Regions from separate parts of the Lysinibacillus sp. FSL M8-0134 genome, predicted to be linked through region 2. Evidence: riboswitches for the same ligand, from Rfam matches in the RefSeq annotation. Region 2 holds a riboswitch; the other holds the start of a gene.

Evidence for each region. Region 2 has a riboswitch for cobalamin ahead of MKY49_RS09205 (ribonucleoside-diphosphate reductase subunit alpha). Riboswitches for the same ligand answer to the same signal wherever they lie in the genome.
Region 1: linked by a shared signal. The riboswitch ahead of MKY49_RS02490 (ABC transporter substrate-binding protein) and the one ahead of MKY49_RS09205 (ribonucleoside-diphosphate reductase subunit alpha) in region 2 are both predicted to bind cobalamin.

Annotation. Positions count from the first base shown of each region.
Region 1 covers NZ_JBBPAJ010000001.1:478,288-483,787, reverse strand. Annotated here, with positions in the region: gene MKY49_RS02500 (adenosylcobinamide amidohydrolase) at 1-401, opposite strand, end outside; gene MKY49_RS02495 (FecCD family ABC transporter permease) at 398-1,399, opposite strand; gene MKY49_RS02490 (ABC transporter substrate-binding protein) at 1,396-2,364, opposite strand; cobalamin riboswitch at 2,507-2,690, opposite strand; gene MKY49_RS02485 (acyl-CoA dehydrogenase family protein) at 2,748-4,415, opposite strand; gene MKY49_RS02480 (class I adenylate-forming enzyme family protein) at 4,417-5,500, opposite strand, start outside.
Region 2 covers NZ_JBBPAJ010000001.1:1,854,527-1,860,026, reverse strand. Annotated here, with positions in the region: gene MKY49_RS09210 (ribonucleotide-diphosphate reductase subunit beta) at 1-232, opposite strand, end outside; gene MKY49_RS09205 (ribonucleoside-diphosphate reductase subunit alpha) at 244-2,457, opposite strand; cobalamin riboswitch at 2,621-2,810, opposite strand; gene MKY49_RS09200 (hypothetical protein) at 2,920-3,603, opposite strand; gene MKY49_RS09195 (ECF transporter S component) at 3,600-4,094, opposite strand; gene MKY49_RS09190 (bifunctional adenosylcobinamide kinase/adenosylcobinamide-phosphate guanylyltransferase) at 4,126-4,470, opposite strand; gene MKY49_RS09185 (histidine phosphatase family protein) at 4,470-5,066, opposite strand; gene cobS (adenosylcobinamide-GDP ribazoletransferase) at 5,039-5,500, opposite strand, start outside.

The DNA of each region.
Region 1 (5,500 bases), 1.4 Mb from region 2:
GTATGCTCATAACGCTTCACGCCTGTTTGTAGCATAGCATGTTGTACAGCCTGTTCGTCCTGTTCAGACCAACTCGAGAAAAAACCTGTTTGATGCGGGTAGCGCCCAAGTGAAACGGCCTCTCTCACACTGTTTGAAAAAGCATTTGCATGAAGCTGAGGTAGTACAGCCATCTTTTTCGCCAAAGCACGAGCATTATAGGAAAGGATATTTTTCCCATCTATAGTAATTGTTCCATCAATAGCTGGTAGTATACCACTCATTACCTTTAATAATGTGGATTTCCCACTACCATTCGGTCCTAGAATACCTAGAATTTTCCCCTTCTCAACAGTGAAGCTTATATCCTTGACGATTGCTACGTCTTCATAGCCACCTGATAGATGTTCGACCACAATCATGCCCGTACCCCCTTGCTTCTTCGTTGCTTATAAAATATATAGGAGAAAACAGGTGCTCCGATAAATGCTGTAATCACACCAATTGGTAGCTCTCTGGGCAAGATAATTGTTCGTGCTACTAAATCGCAAATAATCAGTAATGTGGCGCCATTTAAAAATGATAATGGCAATAAATGGCGATGATCAGAACCCCAAATCATTCTTGTCATATGCGGCACAACTAAGCCTACAAAACCAATTGTCCCAGAAACCGCTACAGCCGCTCCCGTTAACATGGACCCACCTGCTAAAATCAAATGCTTACTCCGCTTTACATTAACCCCAAGATGTTTCGCTCTCTCTTCACCATATAATAAAACATTTAGCTCTCTTCTTTGTGTCCATAGCATAAGTGAGCCAATCAAAACAAACGGGATAATCATTTGGACATATGGCCATCCACGCATTGATACAGATCCAAGTAACCAACCAACGACTTGGCGTAGCTCTTCACCAGATAAAGCAATCATTAAAGAAATGAGTGAACCTAAAAATGAACTAAAAATAACACCTGTTAATATCAATGTCTCCATTTTTAATGAACGGTCTACCATTCTAGCAAAACTCATCACAACTACCATCGTGATAATAGCGCCAATCATACTAAAAATGGGTAATGCATATAAACCTACAATAGGAATAGATAGGCTAAAAAAGATCGTCATTACAGCACCAACCGAAGCACCAGATGAAACACCTAGTGTATATGGATCTGCTAATGGATTTTTTAGCAAACCTTGAAAGGCAGCTCCTGCAATAGCTAGAGAAGCCCCTACTAGTCCCGCTAACAATACACGTGGCAAGCGGATTTTCCAAAAGATATTGGCGGCTGTTTCATCAACCGCCTGATTCCACAATACTTCAAATGGAATATGCACTGAGCCTATTGCTACGCCACACCAGATGCTAATAAGAAGAAGCGTGCCTGTTACTAAATAGGCTACTGCTATTTTTTTCACTTAAATACCTCTGGATAGATCGCTTTTGCTAATTCTTCAAGACCTTCTCCTAAACGAGGACCTTGACGACTTGTTGTGTTTTCATCTACTTGTACAATTGCTTTATTTTTCACAGCATTAATTGTATCGAAGCCAGCACGCTGTGGTATTTTAGTTAAAATATCTGGTACATAGTGATAAGTCACCACGATGACATCTGGATTTTTAGCGATAATTTGTTCTGCATCAATTTTATACCAATCATCAGCATCTGCCGCTACATTTTCTGCATGGATCATTTCAAGCATCGCGTTCATAAACGTACCATTCCCAGCTGTATAGATATCTGGCTCATCAGATGCTTCTACTAGCACTTTCTTTGGTTCAACATCTTTTACTTTGGCCAGCACTTCTTCTACCTTTGCCTTCATGTTGGCAATAACTTCTTCAGCCTCTGGCAATTTCCCTGTAGCTCGACCAAGCTGCTCAATCGTCGTGTATGTCTCATTAAAATCTTGTGCATTATTGACGACAAATACTTTTACACCCGCTGACTCAAGCTGTTCAATCGCTGCTTCTGAAAGAGACATGCTAGATTCATGTGAAAAAACGATATCTGGGTTGAGGGCAATAATTTTTTCAATATTGTATTCCATACCGCCAACCTTTTCCTTTTCAGCTACCTCTGGTGGATAATCATCGTTGTCTGTAACCCCTACTATTTCATCTTTTAAACCAAGGCTAAATAATATTTCAGTATTACTTGGAATAAGTGAAACAATTTTCTCTGGAGGAGCTTCTAGTGTTATATCCTTGCCAATGGCATCTGTTATGGTCATTGGGAAAGTTGCTTCGTCCACCTGTGATGTCTCTTGCTGTGTTTGCGGTTCATTAGACGACTTGTCGTTTTTCTCCTCTTGGCCACAGGCAGCTAGCAACCCTAGTGTTAAAAATGCTGATAATCCTATCTTCCAAAATTTCTTCATGTGAATCCTCCTTCGTTGATCTGTGCTTTATTTGGGCAGAAATTCTCCTACACAAATAAGACCCCTCATCTACGAATGATGAAGGGTTAACATTGCACCAAAGAACTGATACAAAATCCACCACCCTATCCTCGTAGGCTGTTATGTCTATACTATAAAGGCAGGTCTCCTGGCTTATGCTTATTACGTCTTTTCAAGCCTTCCCGAATATCATCAGTGGCATCTTTTGAAAAAACTCACATTTACAGTGGCGGGACCGCATCGGAATTACACCGTTTTCCCTTTTCACTTTACTTAAGTAAAGAACCTTTATACTATTCAGTTGATTTTATTATACATGAAAACGAAAAAAAGTCGCCCCCATTCAAGACGACTTCTAGCTTCTATACAATATCAGAAAAATATTGTACGGTTTTCATCTGATCTCCAATTTGTCGCAACGACCATGCCTGTTCTAAATAAACGTCCGCAAGCTTTTCATACTTTCCACCAAATTTTTGCGCCCATTCAACTGCTACGACACTTTCATATAACAGCGCCATTTTCTTTGCAACATCTTTTGCTTCAAATGTTTTCGTGGCATCATCTAAAGCACTAAAAATTTGTAAGATCCCAGCTAGTTTCACCAATTGCTCTCTCACAATTTGCACCAAAGCGCTATCTTTTAATTTTTCTAACCGTTCTTCCATCTCACTGACAAATAGCTCATGTGCCTGATACTTATCCACTAACCGAATAAGCTCTAACGCCAGAATATTAGCCGTGCCCTCCCATACCGTCAACACTTGAGCATCTCTCAGTAAGCGCGGTGTCACAAAGTCCTCAATATAACCATTGCCACCATGTAATTCAATTGCTTCACTAGCATAATGAACCGCTTGCTCTGCCGTTTCCTTTTTCATAATGGCAATATATAAACGATTCATAATAACATCTTGTTGTGTTCCATGCCCATTCGTTACTTTATCGTATAATTGAATAAGATCAAAAACGGTCGCTACTTCTACATGTAGCTTAGCTGCAAATTTCCCTAATGTATCTTGAATCATTGGGTATTGTGTTAAAGGCTTGCCAAATGCATATCGATTTGTCACATAATGCTTCGCCTCTAAGAAACCTCGACGCATAATCCCAATCGATGCTACGGCATTGCAAATTCTTGAGAGATTCAGTGCCTCCAGCATATAATAAATCCCCTTACTTTGTTCACCTACAACATAAGCAAGTGCACCATCAAATTCAACCTCACCAGATGGAACTGCCCGAACACCCAACTTATCTTTTAGTCGTCGAATACGTAGATGATTTGCCGTTCCGTCTTCTTTACGCCAAGGAACAGCAAATAAGGTTAATCCTTTAGAGCCTGCTTGTGCACCTTCTAGACGTGCCAACACCATTGCTACCCCACACATACCGGCATTGGAAGCGAAGTATTTTTCACCATAGAGGCGGAATTCATTGCCTTCCCTTCTCGCTTCCACAACATTCACCCCTACATCTGAGCCCCCTTGACGTTCAGTTAAAAATGTTGCTCCTTCATATAACTCTGTATCACCTGTTGCACAAACATGTGGTAAGAAACGCTGTTTAGCCTCGTCATCAGCATAATGATCTAATAGATAGGCAGTAGCCATTGTTAATGTCACAGGACAATAAAAACCTGGCTCTGCATGGGACAGCAAATACCCTTGCGCAAAGCTATAGACATAATTTCCTTTGCGCCCTAGCTGCGGAATATCCTTGTGCACGTAGCCAACAATGCCTGTATTATATGTCTCCTCAATTGTTTTTTTGTAGCCATCATTGACCCAAACCTCTGATATCTCTTCACCATAAGCATCATACCTTTGAAGTCGAGGCTCCCCCTGTCGATCTGTATGTTTCGCTCTTGCATCAATATCACCTGCACATAGCTCCCCGAAATCCGCTAGCTCTTGCTTTGCGTAGGATAAAAACTCTGGATCTAACATCATTTCTATCACTTTTTGGAGCGTCTCATCATCAGTAAAAAAATTCGTCGGCCGCGTTTTCTCCTGTTGTAAAACTTTCATACTATCTCACCTCTTGTCCCTTCAAGGATTGTTTTAAAATTTTGCCTGAAGCATTTCGTGGTAGCGCTTTCACTTTTTCAAAAATGCGTGGGATTTTATACTTCGCAAGATGGTCCTCTAAATATTCTTTTAAAGCATCTTCATCAATTTCTTGATTAGTAGAATAAACCGCCTTCACCGTTTCTCCCCATTGTGGATGTGGCACACCAATAACTGCCACTTCAAATATGCCCTCATAACCTAATAGGCAATCTTCTATTTCTTTCGGATAAATATTGACACCACCCGAAATAATCACATCTTTTTTCCGATCAACAATCCAAATAAAGCCGTCCTCATCCATTCGAGCTAAGTCCCCTGTTTTCAACCAACCATTTATAAAGGCCGCATTAGTCGCTACCTCATCCTTGTAGTAGCCAAGCATATTCCCCTCACCTAGTAATACAATTTCCCCTACTTCACCAACACTTACATCTTCTCCATTATCATTGACAATTTTTAATTCTGTACCAAGCGGGGCCCGCTGACCAATACTACCTGCCTTTGTTTCATGTTCCTTCCCAAACAATAATGAGCCACTTGGTCCCGCCTCCGTTAAGCCATACACACAAGTTAAATTACTTGTTCGAAATGCTTGTTGAATGAAACGAACCTCTTGCTGGGATAAGGGTGCACCACCATAGACCCACCACTTCATTGAAGACAAATCAGCTGATTTCAATCTTGGCATCTGCGCTGTTAATAGATAAGCAACAGGTGCACCAAAGAAATGCGTTGTTTTTTCCTGTTCAATTGAATCAATAAATAGATCAGGAGTAAAAGTTGGTGTTAACACATTTGTCGAACCTACTAATAAGCCTGCCATTAAAAATAAATGCAATGGTGCCGAGTGTGTTAATGGCATCATGAGCAAAATCCGACTCTCAGGCTTAACTTCCATTTCAACCGCTATCATTTGTGCCACTGTTAATATATTACGATAGCTAAATAACACACCCTTTGGTTTACCTGTTGTACCTGAAGTATACAAAATAGTCGAAGCGTCATCTTCATGAAGCTGACAATCTATCAGTTGTGTACTAGCA
Region 2 (5,500 bases):
AAAATGATTCTTGTTCATCTTTCGTCAGCTCAGGGAAATGCTTAACATCATTGCTCATATTAATTTCAAATGGTGTCCAGAAGTTTCCTAGCATTTTTTTATATTTAGGGTACGCCCAGCTAAAGCGGACATCATCCCAATTTAAAATATTGGAGGAGCGCCCATTAACGATACCTGTAGAACGGTTAGGTGCTTCCTTATCCATAATTTGTCGTTTCGTAATCGTTGTCATTGTTTTTCCTCCTAGCTTGCACAAGACTCACATTCTAATAATTCTACTGATGTGGAGCGTACATAATAGGTCGTTTTCACACCACTTGCCCAAGCATTCATATGCAGTGCCAGTAAATCCTTTGCTTTAATCGTATTTTGAACATATAAATTTAGTGAAATGCCTTGGTCAATGTGGCGAGCACGGGCTGCATTTTGTTTGATTGTCCAATTTTGATCGATGAAATAAGCTGATTTATAGTACCAAGTCGTTACGGGTGATAAATCTGGTACCGTTACAGGAATTTTGTAATCCTTCTTCTCTTCTGAGTAGCTCTTTTGGAAAATCGGATCAATTGACGCCGTACTTCCTGCTAGAATCGATGTCGATGAGTTAGGGGCTACTGCCATAACATAGCCATTTCGCATTCCCTCTTTCGCCACTGCCTCACGTAAAGCATTCCATTTGTCGCTGTCATAGCCGCGCTTTTCAAAATAGGCACCTGTTTGCCAATCAGAGCCCTCGAATAATGGATACGCTCCTTTTTCGCTTGCTAAAGCGTTAGAGGCACGAATTGTTAGGTAGGCGATGTCCTCATAAAGCTTGTCCGCAAATTCTACAGCTTCATCTGATTCCCACTGAATTTCCTTTAAGGCTAATAAATGATGCCAGCCAAATGTGCCAAGTCCAATACCACGGTAGCGTAGGTTCGTACGCTCTGCTTGTTTCACAGGGATAGTATTTAACGCAATAACATTATCAAGCATACGTACCTGAATCGGAATTAACCGCTCTAAGACACTAGCAGGCACGGCTCTTCCTAGATTAATAGAGGACAAGTTACAAACCACAAAATCTCCAGGCTTGCGACGAGTCACGATAACATCGTCTTCTAATGTAATGGATTCAAACTCCGTTGCTGACATATTCTGGAATATTTCTGTACACAAATTCGAACTATAAATCATTCCTTCATGCTTATTCGGATTCATGCGGTTCACTTCATCTCGGTAAAACATGAATGGAACGCCAGTTTCGAGTTGTGAGCGCATAATACGCTTCATAATATCGATGGCTGGTACTACTTCACGGCTTAATAATGGATTAGCAATACATGCTGCATATTTCGTGCGGAAGGAGCCATTGCCCTTTGTTTCATCGTAGAAATCCTCTAAAGAGAAGCCCATCACTTCACGTACTTCATGTGGATCAAATAAGTGCCATTCTCCACGGGCTTCTACTGTTTCCATAAATAGATCTGGTAAACATAGCCCTGTGAAAATATCATGGGCACGTAGTCGTTCATCACCATTGTTTAAGCGTAAATCTAAAAACGTAAAGACGTCCTTATGCCAAACATCAAGATAAACCGCGATGGCTCCTTGACGTTGCCCTAGCTGATCGACAGAGACAGCCGTATTATTGAGCTGCTTAATCCACGGTAGCACACCACTTGATGCACCTTTGAAGCCTTTAATGGACGAGCCACGGCTACGAATTTTGCCCATGTAAACGCCTATACCACCACCATATTTAGACAATGTTGCAACATCGGTATTCGTATCGTAAATGCTTTGTAGGCTGTCATCCACTGTATCGATGAAGCAACTTGAAAGCTGACCATGTGTCTTACCAGCATTTGATAGTGTCGGTGTTGCAACAGTCATATATAAATTACTCATCGCCCAGTAAGCTTCTCGCACTTTTTCTAGACGATTTTCTGTTTCATCCTGCATTAATGTCATGGCTATGACCATCCAACGCTCTTGTGGGAGCTCTACAGGTGTTTTTGTATAATCACGTACAACATAACGATCCATTAATGTCTTCAAGCCAATATACGTGAATAGCTCGTCACGACTAGGTTCTAAATAGCTTGCTAATTGTTGAAGCTCCTGCTCACTATATTTTGTTGTTAAGCTTTCATGATATAAGCCCGCTTCAGTGTATTGTGCAAGATGAGCTGGAAATTCTTGATAAACATCCTTTGGTGAAACGCCACGTCGCGTTGCAAATTGATCGTATAATTTTTCTAAATAAATGTGTGCAGCCACAAATGTCCAATAGGGCTCTTCCTCATCAATTAGGCTAAGTGTTTGTAAAATCATCGCATCCGCCCATGCTTCAAATGTGGCATTGTCGTTTTTTCGTAGCCAACGATCCGATAACCTTACAAAGCTTTCAAGCTCATCCTCCGTATAACTATTTTTTAACTTAGCTAGTTGCTGTTCGATTTGAATTGTCATGTACACATTCTCTCCCTTTCTTTCTCCAAGCAACACAAAAAGCGATCACGCAACATCTATCGGTTACGTGATCGCTGTAAAATCGGAAATGGAAATGAAGGACATGCACACAAAGAAGTGAACAAATCTCTCGCCTCCACTTCTCAATCCCCGAAGAATGTGTTGCTGTCTTGAACAACTCGGCAGGTCTCCTGGCTCATGCTTCCTCCAAATAATCTCCTTCCCGTTTTTTCAACAGTGGCCTCTTGATTATTTGTCAGCACTTACAGTTGCGGGGACAGCTTCGGCTTAAGATGACTCTTGTTCCGAATTCCCTTTTAAACCATATTGGTACCGCTTGTCCAAATACTATATATTGTGTTTTAACTCCTAAACAAATCTAACATATTGTGTTTCGTGTTGCAATAGGTGTTTCGTACCTTGCGATTTTTAACGCAGCCCTTTTGCTCGAAACAAGCCCTATTACGGTGCAGTTTTGCGTAGTTTTTCAAAATTTCTTTGGAAAAAATTTTGTGCCTGCTGCTCTTTTTTAGGATCGATGCCAAGCAAAATGACCGAACAAGGACCTGCTGATTTGGTCAGATCAAGCGAACTTTCAACTTGTTGCTGTCCAAAAAGACGCGCTAATTCGCCTTGTAGCCCCTTTGACCCGACTGGCCAAACTTGCTGCACGATCTCCGCCTGCCATGCCTGAAAAATGGGCTGAAGCTGTGCTACGTCTTCTGGCTGCGCTAACACTTCTTCCCCTACAAGCGGCAAGCCATAAGTGTACCAGCTGAGCTGTTCATGGTCAAATGGTTGACGTTGTTGTATTTCCCCAAGCATCGTAATGGCTACACCTGACTGTAGCGTGGGCATATTCGATTCCGTACTTCCTGCAATTGCAGGACAGGCTATACCAGTTTCCTCAAACACCTGTTGAATACCTCTTTCATAACGTTTCCATGCCGTATCACCAGAGAAATTAGCGAGTAAAACTTGGCAAGGTAATGCCTGTGCCGCAAGCTGCTCTAAAAATGTCACACGTGCTGTCATGTAAGCTGTTAGTTGGTCAGATGCTGACACTACATCTTGTGGCTTTTCCCCAATGGCTGCCGCATTATCCATTGTCACAATGAACGTGCCCACTTTCATAGCATTTCTCATTGAACGCGTCCTTCCTTACGTAAAAAGACCTTTGATAAAACCGGCATCACTACCGCAACAATGACTAGGTTAATAACGGTTGCCATGAAAATGCTACCTAATGCACCCCAGAAAAAGGCAGGGCTAATTAAAAAATAAAACGGTAATGGTGCCACAATGCCATTCAATACGAGTGCAACTGGCCATTTCCAAACATGTAGACCTTTTCTATGCATCACACCAAAGATCCATACGACGATGAACATTTCGAACGCGATGATAAGATGTAGTGGTCCTAATGGAAATCCAGCAGTCAACGCTGTAATAAAATGACCGATAAATCCAGCAAGCCCTGCTAAAAATGGGGATAAAAAGACTACGCCCAAAAAGGCAGGAGCCGAGTCGAGTGCAGCAGTCGAAATAAATGCCGGCACCTTAATGACTGCCCCTACTGCACAAATGGCAGCAACCATTGCCGTCAATATCCAATTCCTTAATCTTTGTCGATCCATTCCATGTCCTCTTTTCTGTAGTATGTCTACCTTACTTCAGCTGTTCGGCAATTCCGTACCAAATACGTACAACTTGCTCAGCTTCAGTAAATAACACCTGATATAAGCGACCACATGTATCGCGTAGGAGTCGCGCTTGTTTGTCTATTGGCACAACACCACGCCCCATATCGTTAACAATGAGCGCTAGCGTACAGTGCTGTTCAAGCCTCCTTAAAGTTGCAAGTACCGCTTGAACCACTTGGTCATCGTCCTCTAGATTTTGTGTCACCAACCAGTTTTCTAAATTTCTAATTACCAGTACTTCACAGGCCGGTGCAATCTCTGGTAGATCGCCATCGACAAGGGCGACCTGTCGCTCTTTATACAAGCCCATCACATAGTCGGTTTTACCGTTATAGGCGCCTCCAATAAAGACGTGCATCTTGCTCCCTCCTCCCAAGCCTTTCTTGTAAACGTTAAAATAAATTGTTTGTCATGTGGCACATCATACGACCAAAAAGGCTGTTCTGTTGGGGCAAAGGCGACGAGTAAGGCACGAATCACCCCGCCATGCACCACTAAATCATACTGATCCTCATCCTTCGGTAAATGGCAAAAGCCTTCCACAGCACGTGCCACAAAGTCATGAAAAGCCTCTCCTTGTGGCGGTGGCATCTTAATCGGATCATCTAGCCATGCACGATAATGAGCATTCGATTTTAACTCATCATATGTTTTCCCTTCAAATGCACCAAAATTCGTCTCACGAAAGCGAGCATCTGCATGATAGCTTGCGTTCGGAAAATAATGAGCGGCGGTTTCTCGACACCGCCGTAAATCACTCCCATATACGTTTGTTACAGCATCGTCTATAACTGAAAGCGTGGTTGGATCAGCTAATGGGGCATCTGTCCAACCAAGATAGCGTTTTTCTAGATTCTCCTTTGTTGGCGCATGCCTCATCAAGCGCACAGTAACAATGTCACCCATAGCACAACCTCCATCCCTTCAATAGATGCACCAAGTAAATCCCCTGATACACCACCAAAATTACGTAGCGTAAATTGTCTAAAAATCATCAGTGCGAATGCTAAAACAATAACTAATACAATGGGCAGCAGAGAGAACTGGGTGAAAATCAAAACAACCGTCAGAGCTATGCCAAGTGATAGCAGCATGAACACTTTTAATAGACTTGCGTGAATATGGGATTTAAAAAAATAGGCGAGACCTTTTTCTTTCGAACAGTCGAGGGACATAAAATAAAAGCTCATCCCAACTCTAGTCAGAAAAGGCACAAACAGCACCATCCATAAGGCGAATTTCTGTTGGACGAAAAGCTCATGGAGGACAACAAATTTCCCCATTAGTAAAAACAGCACAGACAATACACCGAAAGCGCCAACACGTGGATCATCTAAAAT